2 regions of the Priestia sp. SRI_019 genome follow, and region 1 is predicted to be linked to the other one. Evidence: riboswitches for the same ligand, from Rfam matches in the RefSeq annotation. Region 1 holds a riboswitch; the other holds the start of a gene.
What was found. A riboswitch is a leader RNA that binds a small molecule or an ion and turns the genes downstream of it on or off. The one in region 1 is predicted to bind S-adenosylmethionine.
Positions count from the first base shown of each region.

Region 2: linked by a shared signal. The riboswitch ahead of AC2YJL_RS16820 (trans-sulfuration enzyme family protein) and the one ahead of AC2YJL_RS20905 (phosphoadenylyl-sulfate reductase) in region 1 are both predicted to bind S-adenosylmethionine.

Region 1 covers NZ_JBYCZN010000004.1:4,915-12,559, reverse strand. Annotated here, with positions in the region: gene AC2YJL_RS20930 (glucose-6-phosphate isomerase) at 1-369, shown strand, start outside; gene AC2YJL_RS20925 (YugN-like family protein) at 470-874, shown strand; gene AC2YJL_RS20920 (potassium channel family protein) at 884-1,672, opposite strand; gene AC2YJL_RS20915 (VOC family protein) at 1,740-2,123, opposite strand; gene cdaS (sporulation-specific diadenylate cyclase CdaS) at 2,221-2,847, opposite strand; SAM riboswitch class I at 3,160-3,262, shown strand; gene AC2YJL_RS20905 (phosphoadenylyl-sulfate reductase) at 3,517-4,230, shown strand; gene cysP (sulfate permease) at 4,250-5,329, shown strand; gene sat (sulfate adenylyltransferase) at 5,382-6,533, shown strand; gene cysC (adenylyl-sulfate kinase) at 6,546-7,145, shown strand; gene cobA (uroporphyrinogen-III C-methyltransferase) at 7,237-7,645, shown strand, end outside.
Region 2 covers NZ_JBYCZN010000002.1:1,290,417-1,298,061, reverse strand. Annotated here, with positions in the region: gene AC2YJL_RS16835 (CotH kinase family protein) at 1-106, shown strand, start outside; gene AC2YJL_RS16830 (spore coat protein) at 336-1,364, shown strand; gene AC2YJL_RS16825 (hypothetical protein) at 1,434-2,096, shown strand; SAM riboswitch class I at 2,263-2,380, shown strand; gene AC2YJL_RS16820 (trans-sulfuration enzyme family protein) at 2,452-3,597, shown strand; gene AC2YJL_RS16815 (trans-sulfuration enzyme family protein) at 3,581-4,762, shown strand; gene AC2YJL_RS16810 (hypothetical protein) at 4,800-5,066, opposite strand; gene AC2YJL_RS16805 (SIMPL domain-containing protein) at 5,129-5,788, opposite strand; gene putP (sodium/proline symporter PutP) at 6,017-7,495, opposite strand.

The sequences.
Region 1 (7,645 bases):
ATTGTACAAGTTCAAGATTCTCGTCATGAGCTCACAATTGAAGAAGATGCAGCGGACTTAGATGGATTAAATTACTTAGCTGGTGAAACAGTTGACTTTGTAAATAAAAAAGCGTTCCAAGGTACAATGCTTGCTCACACAGATGGAGGCGTTCCAAACTTAGTTGTGAACATTCCTGCGCTAGATGAGTATACGTTCGGATATGTTGTATATTTCTTCGAAAAAGCATGTGCAATCAGCGGCTATTTATTAGGCGTAAACCCATTCGATCAGCCGGGAGTAGAAGCATACAAAGTAAATATGTTTGCTCTTCTTGGAAAACCTGGTTTTGAAGAGAAAAAAGCAGAATTAGAAAAGCGTTTGAAATAAATAAAAAGTTCACCTTCTTGTTAGAAGGTGAACTTTTTTGCTTTTGAGATAAAGGATAAAACGCTGGAAAAAGGACATGTTAAAACAGAGGAGGGATAACATGATTGAATTATCTTCAAGATTAGAGGGAACATTATTCAAGCTTTACGAATTAGAAAAAACGCTTAAGCCGCTTGGGTATAACATTGGAGGGAATTGGGATTATGACCATGGTTCATTCGACTATAAGATGAATGATGAAGTCGGCTATCAGTTTTTACGTATCCCGTTTACAGCTACGAACGGAGAACTGGATTCTAAAGGAACAACCGTACAGATTGGCACGCCATTTTTACTTTCACATAAATATCAAATTGGTCTAGATGACGATGTTCACAATGGAAATGTGAGTGCTTCATTTAATCAGTTTGCAGAACCCCAAGACGCAGACGCTTCATTTCCAGAAAAGTATATCAGCTTAGGAGAAGAGCTAATTAGAGAGGCAGAAGATGCGCTGCTTCAGTAATTGAAGGAACTATTCTTTTTTTAAACTCTCTAATTTTTTCACAAAAATATGTTCGTACATGACTTGACTAATCAACTCATTTGTTTTAATCATTTCATTCACACCCAAATTTTGTGCATTTTGAATATGCTTTTTTGTTAACAGTTCAACGATGCTGTAAATAGAAGGATTCAATCCTTGCAGAGCGACTAACGTAACAATCGTATTCATGTCTGCATATTCTTCTGTCTTATGCTGATCGGCAGTAATCAGCACTTTTTTTGCGTACCGAGCGTTGGCAAGTTCTAATACTTCATAATGAGAAGGACTTCCTTTAATAAAATGAACGCGATCACAAATCATGGGATTTTTAGTCAGAGAGTCGTCGATAAGAACAATGTCTTCTTTATGAAATGCGTCGCGATAAGACTCTAACACGAGTTTGGCGCGCTCATTCCACCCAACAACGATGAAGTGATCTTTTCCATAAAATTTTAAATTCCCTTCCAAATAAGCGCTCTCAGCGGAAACAGCAATTTTAGAAAGCGTAACAAAATAAGTGGTAATAAATCCTGTTCCGATCAGGACTAAAATAATTGCAGCTAACCTTCCAATCGTAGTGGTCGGAGCAAAATCACCGTACCCTATAGTAGAGATTGTAATAATAACCCACCAAATTCCTTCAAATACATTCCCAAACGTTTGCGGCTCTAGGAAATGTATAAGCATGCCAAAAAGTAGAACAAGGCAGCCGATAATAAAAAGAAGCCGCACTAAAATAGAACGACGGAAAAGTCGAAATAATAGCCATTCCATCATAAAAAAACCTCCAGTAATTAGTCATAGCCACAGTATGACCATTTTTCACTGAAGGTATAAGATATCTTTATCTTTTTACTTCGTAATATTCAATCCATTCTTTGTCTGGACCGTAGAAAAATAAGTATCTTGCTCCATTTGGCAAAGTTACAATGTTTTCTTCCACAAATGAAACGCCTGCTGATTTTAAACGCTCAAACTCCTCTTCAATTCCGTCTACCGCCAGCGCAAAATGATGAACTTTACCTTCGTTAGGTAAGCTTGAGTTATACCCTTGAATTAACTCTACGATTACATTGCCTTCTAAACCTAGAAAAGCTAGCTTCAAAGACGGATCGGTATGTGGTAGTGTTTCGATGAGCTCTAATCCCACTTTTTGCGTATAGAACTCAATAGATTCTTCTATATCCTTTACTTGAACGCCTACATGTTCAAATTTTAAAATTGTCATATGCATCACCCGTATCTATAGTATGTAAAAACTATGAAATATATTAAAGAGAAAGGATATAGAAGTCAAGATAGGGCTGCTTATCAGGAAAGGGCTCTTAAATCATATTTTTGCTGGAGTGAATAGGGTAGAGGCTTCCATCAAGAGCAAACGAAATTTTGCCTGTTTCTTCAGATACAACTAAAATTAGTGCATCCGATTTTTCCGACATTCCAATGGCTGCACGGTGACGTGTTCCCAATTTTTTGGTCGTTGAAATAATAGACGAGAGAGGTAAAACATTAGCAGCTGAGATAAGCTGATTATTTCTAATTAGGACGGCTCCGTCATGTAAGGGGGTCCCTGGGTAGAACAGTGTCTCAACTAGCGTAGCGCTGACAGGAGCTTGAATAGGCATTCCCTTTTGAATAAGAGGGTCTACATTTTGTTCCCGTTCAATGACAATTAAAGCGCCGTGACGTTTCTCAGAAAGGTTATGAATAGCTAAGGACAGAGCAGCATATTCAAATGTATAAGGCGATAGATAATGACGCAAGTAATAAGAGGCGGCCGTAGCTTGAACATCTTGAAATAACCTCCTCATCTCCTCAAAATCACATAGGATACAATGATCACTCGTATCTAAATGTTTGATTAAATTAGAGGCTTCAGTTGAAATTTGCTGTAAATATGTTCGTACATTATTTTTAATTGTATCGTCTAATTGAAAGGATTGTCTCTCCATCTTATATAGCTCCTATCTGTCAGTCAGTGTTATCTGTAATGTGTGCTAATGTGGGTGAATTATCCGTAAAGCTTATAAATCCCTTATTAATTTTATAGAGAGGTGTTGTGTTTTATTTAGGAAGAGAATATAAAAAGTTGAGGGAAAAGAAAGCGTTTTATAAACTGATATGTTCACATTTGGTTTAAATTTACATATGTTGTTTTAAATAAAAGTATAGATATTTCTGTGAATTTAAAGTATAGTTTTCTTATCGGATATATGATTTTTAATGTTGACAAATATTCTAAATATGCTAAAATTTTTAAAAAATGCTTATCAAGAGTGGTGGAGGGATCTGGCCCGCTGAACCCCGGCAACCTGCTTAGCAAGGTGCTAATTCCAGCAAAGTGTGTATCATTTTGAAAGATAAGGTGAAAATTTATTGCCTACCCAGTCTTTCAATATGGAAGACTTTTTATTTTGATATAGCGCAAGCGATAATTTAAGGAGGGACATCAATGACTGTAACCCCCGACTTAAAACAAATCTTTGAGCACGTCGAAGCAAAGTAAGAATTAAATAGTTTCGCTGACTAGACACACTAGAGGCGGTTTTATCCAATTCTAGTGGGTAAAACCGTCTTTTTTTATTGGATAACGCGGATAACTGAGAATTGGAGTGAAGAAAATGGCAGACTTATATACGTACGAAAACTGGAGTGATACATTTCCAGAGTTCGACAGTGAAGATGAAACAAAAGGAGCCCTTTCAGCATTGCAGTGGGCGTATGATACCTACGGAGATTCAATTATTTACGCATCAAGCTTTGGTATTGAAGGGATCGTGTTAATTGATTTAATTTCAAAAGTGAAAAAAGATGCTGAAATTGTCTTTTTAGATACGGGCGTTCATTTTAAAGAAACATATGAAGTGATTGATGCAATTAAAGAACGCTTTCCTGATTTGCGTATTCATATAAAAAAACCGGATTTAACTCTTGCAGAACAAGCTGAGAAACATGGAGATGAGCTTTGGAAGAGTCAGCCTAACCTATGCTGTCAAATTCGAAAAATCATCCCGTTAAGGGAATCACTTGCTCCTTATGATGCGTGGATTTCTGGTTTGAGACGCGAGCAGTCTGAATCTCGTGCCAACACGAATTATTTTAATAAAGATGAGAAATTCAAGAAAGTTAAAGTCTGCCCGTTAATTCATTGGTCTTGGAAAGAAGTTTGGCGCTATGTGTATAAGCATGAGTTACCATATAACAAACTTCATGATCAAGGCTACCCAAGCATCGGCTGTGAGCCTTGTACCGCACCTGCCTACAACGTAGACGATTTACGTTCAGGAAGATGGGCAGGTACACAAAAAGTTGAATGCGGATTACACGAATCTTAAATACGAAAGAGCTGAATAAATGATGCTTTTATATGTTGCCTTTATCATTGCGCTTTTTTTTGCAATGAATATTGGGGCAAGCGGTGCAGCAGCAGCTATGGGCGTTTCATACGGCTCCGGTGCGATTAAAAAGCGAAGAGTAGCCTTGTTCATCTGTGCTGTAGGTATTGTGCTCGGAGCCATTATCGGAGGCGGCGAGGTGGTAAAAACCATCAGTTCAGGTATCATACCTGAAAAATTGCTGTCAGTAGAATTAGTTATTATCATTCTGGCTGCTGCAACGCTGTCACTCTTTTTCGCGAATTTAATTGGTATCCCTCTATCAACAAGTGAAGTAACGGTTGGTTCAGTTGTTGGAGTAGGAGTAGCTTATCAATCTCTGTATGTGGAAAAACTTTTAGTTGTCATGTCTTTTTGGATTATTGTTCCGCTGGTTTCATTTGTCATTGCTTTTTTGATTGGAAAAGTGATAAAACGCAGAGCGCATAAAAAAGAAGCAGAGGGAAAGTGGAAAAGAGTTTTAACGATTTTAGTTATAGCCACGGGATTCTTTGAAGCCTTCTCAGCTGGAATGAATAACGTGGCAAATGCTGTCGGTCCTCTAGTAGGAGCTGGATTAATGGATGCCACAACGGGTGTCATAGCAGGAGGATTGGCTGTGGCGCTCGGAGCTCTTTTACTAGGAGGCCGAGTTATTGAAACAAACGGGAAAAAAATTACTCGCTATTCTGTAGGAGAAGGGTGCATTATCTCGGGTACTGGTGCTTCTCTTGTTACAGCAGCTTCACTTTTTGGTTTGCCAGTACCGCTTACACAGGTCACTACGTCTTCTATTATTGGAATAGGAGCAGCGAAAACGGGATTCACGAAAGAACAGCGTGAAGTGGTCATTCAAATGTTAAAGGTTTGGGTGGTATCCCCCGTATTTTCACTCGTAATCTCATATGTTCTTGTGAAATTAGTACTTGAAAGCGACTTATATTCATTTGTGGTGTTAGCTAGCGGCTGCATTGCCACAGCAGGTGTTCTAAGCTTAGCTAGAGCGACTAGAAGAAAAAGAGCAAACTTGCAGTCGGAAAAAGAAAAAATGACTGCGTGATTCAAGTGCTTTTTATTATATTGTGTTAATTATTTAAGGAGGATTTTACAAAATGACAACAATTCAAGCACACGGTGGAGAATTAATTAATTTATATCAACCAACATATGACTACACGTCACTAACAAAAGAAATCGAAGTAGATAACATGGCTCTAAGTGATTTAGAACTAATTGGAATTGGTGCTTACAGCCCAATTACAGGGTTTTTAGGAGAAAAAGATTATCAATCAGTTGTTGAAAATATGCGTTTAGCAGATGGAACAGTATGGAGTATTCCTATCACTCTTCCTGTAACAGAAGAGCAAGCTAAAGAATTAAACATTGGCGACAAAGTAAAGCTTGTTCAAAACGGCGTAACGTATGGTGTTTTAGAAGTTTCTGAAGTATATACGCCTAATAAAGAAAAAGAAGCGGAAAATGTGTACCGCACAGCAGAACTTGCTCATCCTGGCGTGAAAAAAATGATGGAACGCCCAAATGTATACGTAGCAGGTCCAATCGTACTTGTAGAACGTACACCTAAAACGCGTTTTGAAAAGTATTACCTAGATCCAACTGAAACAAGAGCAGCATTTGAAGAACGCGGTTGGAAAACGGTTGTTGGATTCCAAACTCGTAACCCTGTTCACCGTGCGCACGAATATATTCAAAAAACGGCATTAGAAATTGTAGACGGCCTGTTCTTAAATCCTCTTGTAGGAGAAACAAAGTCAGATGATATCCCAGCAGATATCCGTATGGAAAGTTATGAAGTACTTTTAGAGAACTATTATCCTAGCGATCGTGTAGCTTTAGCAGTTTTCCCTGCTGCGATGCGTTATGCTGGACCTAGAGAAGCGATTTTTCATGCAATGGTTCGAAAAAACTTTGGATGCACGCATTTCATTGTAGGCCGTGATCACGCTGGTGTTGGTGACTACTACGGAACATATGATGCACAGAAAATCTTCAGTAACTTTACAGCAGATGAATTAGGAATTACACCTTTATTCTTTGAACACAGCTTCTACTGCAAGAAGTGTGAATCGATGGCATCAACGAAAACATGCCCTCACAGCAAGGAAGATCATATGATTTTATCTGGAACAAAGGTACGTGAAATGCTTCGTAACGGAGAAGTGCCACCAAGCACATTCAGCCGTAAAGAAGTAATTGAAGTGTTAATTAAAGGATTAGCAAAACAAAAAGTATCTTCAAAATAAGGAGCGGTTGAAGTGAGCAAATCAACAAACATTACGTGGCATGATGCTGGAATTACAAAAGAGGAAAGACGCGAGCAAAATAATCATCACAGTTTTGTATTATGGTTTACAGGTCTTTCGGGTTCAGGTAAATCTACCGTAGCAAACGCAGTGGCAAAGGCGCTTTTTGATAAAAATATTCGCAACTATGTATTAGATGGTGACAATGTTCGTTTCGGCTTAAATAAGAATCTAGGGTTTTCTGCTGAAGATCGTACAGAAAATATTCGCCGTATCGGTGAGGTTTCTAAGCTATTTGTAGACAGCGGTCAAGTGGTACTAACAGCATTTATCTCTCCATTCCAAGAGGACCGCGCTCAAGTGCGTGAGATCTTAGAGGGGAATGAATTTTTGGAAGTATACGTGGAGTGTCCGTTAGAAGAATGTGAAAAAAGAGATCCAAAAGGGCTTTACAAAAAAGCAAGAAGCGGAGAAATCCGTGATTTTACAGGAATTGATTCTCCGTATGAGTCGCCGGCTAACCCTGAATTAACAATTAATACAAGCACACAGTCTGTAGAAGAATGTGTACAAACTGTTATTGAATATTTAGCTAACCGAAAATTTATCTAAATGACAGCGGACTTTGTCCGCTGTTCTAATTCAAATTAAAATGTGGGAGCGCTGCGGAGACGTGGAAATGATGGAAGGGTGAAAGGCATTCATGGGGAAAGTATATCTAGTCGGTGCAGGACCGGGGGATCCAGATTTAATTACATTAAAAGGGCTGAAAGCAATTCAGCAAGCAGATGTTATCTTATATGATCGTTTAGTGAATAAGGACCTGCTGGAGTATGCTAAAAGTGATGCAGATATCATTTACTGTGGAAAGCTTCCGAACTATCATACCCTCAAGCAAGAAACAATTAACAACTTTTTAGTGAAATTCGCTAAAAAAGGAAAAATTGTAACGCGCTTAAAAGGCGGAGATCCATTTGTTTTCGGACGCGGAGGGGAAGAAGCAGAAGCTCTCGTGCAGCAGGGCATTTCATTTGAAATTGTTCCAGGAATTACATCAGGCATCGCAGCTGCTGCTTATGCAGGAATCCCTGTCACTCACCGGGAATACAGCG
Region 2 (7,645 bases), on a different contig from region 1:
TTACGTAAAAGATAACTTGGAGCAATTTTATAAAGAACCCGAATTTATGCTGTCTTTTATAAAAGAACGAACAGCGTATATTGAAAATAACCTTTTGACTCTTTAAAAAGAGATAGATTTATAGGAAATTTATAGGCAACAGTGGATTTTGTTAATAATAGGCAAATGCAGGAAATCAATAGCTGTACATGATACGTATATATACAGTATGGATGACCAATAAGGATAACTAATAAGGAGGAAAAACAATGAGTAACTATTACTATGGCCAAGAACAAGGGCAAAATCAAAATCCGCGCCAAAAATCAAGCGAAAAACGCAGCCAAAATATACAAATGCCTGATAAAGGCTATTCTTCTCACTTCAAACCCCTAAAAGGAAGAGTGGTGACCGTTTATCGTGGAGGACCTGAATCTAAAACAGGTTATTTGGTTGACGTGCAATCAGATTATTTAATCTTAGCAGTGGAAAGCAACAATAACAATAATAACAATAATGGTGAAAATGACAACCAAAACAATCAAAACAACCAAAATAATAATCAACAAGAATATACACTTGTATATTATCACTTAGCGCATGTAAAAAGTATCACTGAAGATACTATGTCAAATTCGGCACAAACGTTTACTGGAATTAGCGCAGAATTAGAATTATATCGAGGGAAAACTTTTGCTACAACTTTATCATTGATGAAAACTAAATATGTGCAGGTTAACCAAGGTGGACCGGAGAAAAAAGCAGGTCAGCTTCTTGATGTCTTAGGTTCATTTGAATCTGCTTATATAGTACTACTCACAGAAGACGACGGTGTCATCTATATTAATACTGAACACGTTAAGAGTGTGAGTGAATATCAAAACAACGATGGAGATCAAACTAATCAATCTGCAAATGAACTCTTAGTGAGCCAAGAACCAGAATATATGAAATCCAAAAGCTTTAACGATCTTTTTGCCCACCTTTCTCATAAATGGGTATCAATCAATAATGGAGGACCTGAAGCTGTAGAGGGCGTGTTAGTACAAAGCCGAAATGGTACATTTACACTTGTGCAGAATAATCAAGTATTACGCTTACAGCCAAGACACGTTAAAACCATTTGTGTAGGAGCAAAAGGGGCTTTTAAACAAAACGATAACAATCAAAATAATGAAGAAACAGAAGAAAATGGAGAGACTGAAGCTGCAAAGTCTACAGAAGAACGTACAGGAAGCCGTACGGGAGAACGTACAGGTGGACGTACAGGACGCCGCACGGGTGGACGCACAGACGATCGTTCTCGAGGACGCCGTACGGGTTCACGCTCTTCAACACCGGCTGAGAAAGTTATTAAAACGAAAAATTATCGTTGGAAAGCATGATGAAATGGAACATAAAAGGTGCTTATAAAGCACCTTTTCTATCATATGGGAAAAAGGAGGAGAATGAGAATGAGTATGAATCATTATATCAATAAAATTGTGGAGTTAGATATTTCAGGTAAAACGACATTTGTTGGCAGACTTATTGATCTTGGATTAGATATTATGGTTTTGTATAATGGACATGATTATTTGTATATTCCTCTTTTACACATGCATGGTTTGCGGGAAGTATCTGAAGAAGACTATACGGTTTTACGTGAAATAGAAGAGAACTTAATAGAAGAAAGTCAGCGAATTTCTTACCGTAATATTTTACAGCAGGCAAAAGGGAAATTTATTGAAATTTATGTAACGGGAGGGAAATCATTGCATGGCTATATTACAAGCGTGCTGAATGATTATCTCGTGTTTTATTCTCCAGTGTATAAAAATGTCTTTGTTTCTCTGCATCATTTGAAATGGCTTACCCCTTACAGCAATGAGTTAACCCCTTATTCTTTAAGTGACAAAGAGCTCCCAGTAAGACCTGCCTCTGCACCTTTTGTCAGAAACTTTGAAGAGCAGCTTAAAAAATATGAAAATCAGCTGGTCGTATTAGATTTAGGGGATCAATCAGAAAAAATTGGCGTACTTAAAGAAGTTTCTAATAATATTGTTGAACTAATTACGGCAAATGGAGAAAGTATGTATTGGAAGTTAGCTCACGTGAAATCTGTGCACTTGCCTTAGAAAAAGAGACCTCGCTTTCGTCTCTTTTTTTATGTGCTTATCAGGACAAGTATATTGAATAAACAAATGAGATGATTTAAATTTTTTAGAAAATTATGTTGACAATAAAGAAAATCTTTATTAAAGTTATTAACAACAAACGTTAACCACCAACAATTATATAGAACTCTTATCAAGAGTGGCGGAGGGACTGGCCCTGCGATGCCCGGCAACCATCAAATGAAACATTCATTTGAACGGTGCTAATTCCTGTGGAACATCAGTATTGTTCTAACAGATGAGAGAAATCGTGTATAAACGAACACTCTTCCATCTGTGAAGAGTGTTTTTTATTTTGAGTTAAGGAGAGAAATAGATGAAAATTGAAACTTTATTAGTTCGTTCAGGAGTAGGTCGTGACCCTTCAACAGGTTCTATTACAACACCCATTTACCAAGCATCAACATTTGCTCATCCTGCTTTAGGGCAAAGTACAGGATTTGACTATGCACGTACGGCAAACCCTACTCGTACAGCATTGGAAGAAGCAATTGCTGCTTTGGAAAAAGGAGAAGTAGGAGTAGCATTCGCTTCAGGAATGGCGGGTGTAATGGCAGTTTTAGCACTATTTAAAAACGGAGATCATTTAATTGTATCAGAGGATTTATACGGAGGAACGTACCGAGTACTAAATGAAATCTTTTCAGAGCAAGGAATTACTGTTTCGTACGTCAACACAGCCCATCTCGAACAAGTAAAAGATGCGCTTCGTCCTAATACAAAAGCTTTATTTATTGAAACACCTACGAATCCAATGATGCACGTGACTGATTTGCCAGAAGCAATTGCGTTAGCTAAACAGCATGATTTGCTTACTATCGTTGACAATACCTTCATGTCGCCTTATTATCAGCGTCCTTTAGAGCTTGGAGCAGATATTGTGATACATAGCGCAAGCAAATACATTGGGGGTCATAATGATGTAGTTGCTGGTCTTGTAGTGGCTCGATGTAGTAGCTTAGGAGAGAAAATTCGTTTTTATCAAAATGCAGCGGGGGCAATCTTAGGTCCACAGGACAGCTGGTTGTTATTACGCGGTGTTAAAACGCTAGCGCTTCGTATGGAAAAGCATAATGAAAACGCACTGAAAATTGCAAATTGGCTTACTGCTCATGATCTCGTGGAAAAAGTGTATTACCCTGGTCTTGAAACACATCCAGGCTATGAAATCATGAAGAAACAAGCAACTGGATTTGGAGGCATGATTTCTTTTGCTGTCTCACACCCTGACATCGTGTCAGTACTTTTAGAAAATGTCAAAGTTATTACATTTGCAGAAAGCTTAGGAGGCGTGGAAAGTTTAATGACATTCCCAGCTCGTCAAACACATGCTGATATTCCGGAGGAAATTCGAAATCGTGTCGGAGTAACAAACTGTTTACTGCGATTATCAGTTGGAATTGAGCACGCAGATGATTTAATTAAAGATTTGAAGGAGGCATTTGATGCATACCAACAATAATAAACATAGATTTGGAACGAACTTAATTCATGCAAATACAGGAATTGACGGTCATTTTGGAGCGGTTAACGTACCTATTTATCAGGTATCTACATTTAACCAAGAAGATGAGACGAACAACGGCCGCTATGACTATTCTCGTTCAGGAAATCCAACTCGTGAGGCTTTAGAAAACACCATTGCTCAGCTAGAAAATGGATACGCTGGTTTTGCTTTTTCATCAGGTATGGCTGCTATCTCATCGGTGTTATCTATTTTTGAATCAGGGGATGAAATTTTAGTTTCACATGATACGTACGGCGGGACATATCGTGTATTAACACGATTATTTTCAAAGTTTGGTATCAAAACAACTTTTGTTGATACAACGAAGGTTGAGAAAGTAGAAGAAGCTATCACAAAAGATACGAAGGCCATTTATATCGAAAGCCCTTCAAATCCATTTTTACAGGTAACGGATATTAAAGCAGTAGCAAGTTTGGCGAAGGAGCGCAATCTCCTTACAATTGTGGATAACACGTTTTTAACACCTTATCTACAGCAGCCGATTGACCTTGGTGTAAACATTGTGATTCATAGTGCTACAAAATACATCAGCGGCCACAGTGACGTCATTGGCGGTTTAGTTGTAGTAAGCGATGAAAAGCTAGCAGAAGAAGTAAAGTTTGTACAAAATGCTTTTGGTGCTATCTTGGGACCGCAGGATTGTTTTTTACTGCTTCGAGGAATTAAGACATTAAAAGTTCGTTTAGATCAGCAGTTAAAAACAGCGCTACAGTTTGCAAAATGGCTTGAAGAACAATCTCTAGTGAGCCGTGTATACTACCCGGGCTTAAAAAGTCATCCAGATCACAAACTGATTTCAGAACAAGCAAATGGATACGGAGCTATGATTTCTTTCCAAGTACAGGATGAAAAAGTAGCACGACATATTTTACAAGGAGTCAAATTAGCTTCAATTGGCGTTAGTCTAGGTGCAGTTGAATCCATTCTAACGCATCCTGCAACAATGTCTCATGCAAGTATCCCAAAAGAAGTACGTGAAGAAAAAGGAATTACTGATTCACTCCTTCGCCTTTCAGTAGGGTTAGAGGAATTTGAGGATTTGAAGCAAGACTTTAACGCTGTTTTTCAAAGCTTAGAAGAAAAAGCGTTAATTAAATAAGGAAAAGGACTTCCGTCAAGGAAGTCCTTTTTTATCGTTATACACAGCTATCTAAAAGGTTTGTGTATAGGGACGCAAGCGCAACTTTTTCATCAGAGGAAAGACTGCTGTTTAGAATTCTTTTTATGCCAAGGTGATATTTTACATACGGTGTTTGCCGGACGCGTGGATGAGTCATTTCATCTTTTAAATCTTTCATAATGGCTTCGTGAAGCTGATCTTCACTTGTCATGGCTTGTTTAGAAGCGAACGAACGGTTCAACCATAGGGTTTGATAAGCTGCTAGTAAATGTTCAGAAGTCATTGTGCAAAGAGCTCCTTTAGATTAGTTTCTTCATTATAATAATCTATAGTTTACCACAAGTATTAATACGTGTACGTAACTTTTACAGAAGCAGATACAATCAAGGACTGAGCTTGAATAGGGGGAGAGGCTGCTAATAACTTAGGCGAGGAGCCAGATGACTGATAGACAGGTCCTTCTTCGATTAAAATAGGAATTTGGTTAATAGGGAGCTGCAGCGTGTTGGCAATGGTAAAGGCCTTTTCTTTAGCGTTAAGCAAAGCTTTGCTTATCGCTTCTTGTTCATATTTATCATCATTTGTAACGTGGAATTGAAGATCTTGCGCTACGTTGGCTCCGCTTGAAAACGTAGCGTTATAAACATCGCCAGCTTGTTTTACATCTTGTACTCTTACTCTAAATAAGTGCTGTACTTCGTATCCTATAAGAATCGATTTTCCATCGCTGTAATCATATTTAGGATTTATAGTGAACGAAGCTGTTTCAATTTGCTGGTCATTGATTCCAAGTTTTTTTATCTCTTGCAGCAGAGTATTTGAAACAGCTGAATTTTCTTTTAAGGCTTCTTGAACATCTCGGTTTTCCGTGCGCGTTCCAATCGTCATGGAAATTTCATTTGGAATGGCTGAAGCACTTCCTTCACCAGTTACTTTAATTTCTCTATTTTGTGTATCTACGCGCAGTTGCTGTGTAGGTTCATAAGGGAAATAAGAATGTTGCATACCAAAAACCTCCTTTATTGATCTTTAGTATATATATGATAAGAAAAGGAGATTAAAAACAAAAAGAGATTGAGACATAACTAAATCAAACGCTAGAAGCACCTACATACATGAAATCTACATTCACCATACCAATAAAAAAATCCGAACGAATTTGATTCTTCATCAAGAATCAAATTCGTTCGGATCTTCCTTCAACTAACGTACTTTTCTTCAGCTTCTTTTTGTTTATTTCGATTCTTTAATTAATATTTCTTTCATTTCAATGAATTGATTTTGAACATCGTTTGACGGTTTCTTTGTTAGTAAACTTACAATAACAACAGCTAATAAGCTTAAAAAGAACCCAGGAATCATTTCGTAAAGGGCATCTTTCAATGGAGTATTTACCCAAATTAATACTGTAGCAGCACCTACAATCATCCCTGCAAGTGCTCCCCATCGAGTCATACGCTTCCAGTAAAGACTTAGTAAAATAGCAGGACCAAAAGCTGAACCAAATCCAGCCCAAGCATATCCAACCAGCCCTAAAATCGTATCACTAGGTTTTAAAGAAAGCAAAATGCCAATAATTGCAACACCTAAAACCGCAGCTCTTCCAACCGTCACAAGCTCTTTGTCAGAGGCCTTGCGTCGGAAAAATGTTTTATAAAAGTCTTCTGTAACAGAGCTTGCCGTTACAAGCAGCTGAGAAGAAATGGTACTCATAATTGCCGCTAGTAAAGCTGCATATAAGAATCCAGTAATTAACGGATTGAAGAGTATATCCGCAAATTTAATAAAAATAGTTTCAGGATCTGCTAGTTTCATACCTGTTTTTTCTACATATGCAATCCCAACAAGTCCTGTCAGCATAGCACCAATAATAGAAATAATCATCCAGCTCATTCCAATACGACGGGCGGGTTTTAACTCCTTAACAGAAGAGATAGCCATAAAGCGAACGATAATATGAGGCTGTCCGAAATAGCCAAGTCCCCAGGCTAAGAAAGATATAATACCTAAAACGGTCGTACCTTTAAAAATGTCAAGATATGCTGGATTAATGTCCTGTACAATATCTATTGTTGTGTTAACGCCTCCAACATTGGTGAAAGCTACAATAGGTACTAAAACTAAGGCAAGAAACATAATAACACCTTGAACAAAATCTGTTAAACTAACGGCTAAAAATCCACCGAAAAGGGTGTAGGCAATAACAACAGATGCTGTTACAAATAAGCCAATTTGATAATTCACACCAAATGCCGATTCGAACAATCGTCCGCCTGATACCATACCAGCTGAAGTGTAAAGAGTGAAGAAAATAAAGATAACAATCGCTGATACTGTTCGAAGAACCTTGGCATGGTCGCCAAAGCGATTTTCAAAAAAGTCCGGAATTGTAATGGAGTCATTCGCTACTTCCGTATAAGTGCGAAGACGCGGAGCGAGGATTAAATAATTTAAATACGCACCAATAGATAAACCTACTGCAAGCCATAAACTTGAAAGACCTGTCACATACATGGATCCCGGAAGACCCATTAACATCCATCCACTCATATCTGAAGCACCTGCTGAAAGCGCAGTAACAGCCGGACCTAGTCCGCGTCCGCCTAGCATGTAACCCGATACGTCTTGAGTTGTTTTTGTGTAGGCATACCATCCTATTCCAAGCATTCCTACAAAATAAATGCCCAGTGAAATATAAACACCAATATCCACGAAATCTCCCCTTTATGCATTTTTTATGCATGAAACGAGCACTACTCGCCATGCAAACATCTTATGGTTCCTAAAACTAACAAACTTTTCCCTTACTATCAACCCACAAAACCGTAAAATACATGAGGCGAAAATCCCCTATCCCTCTAT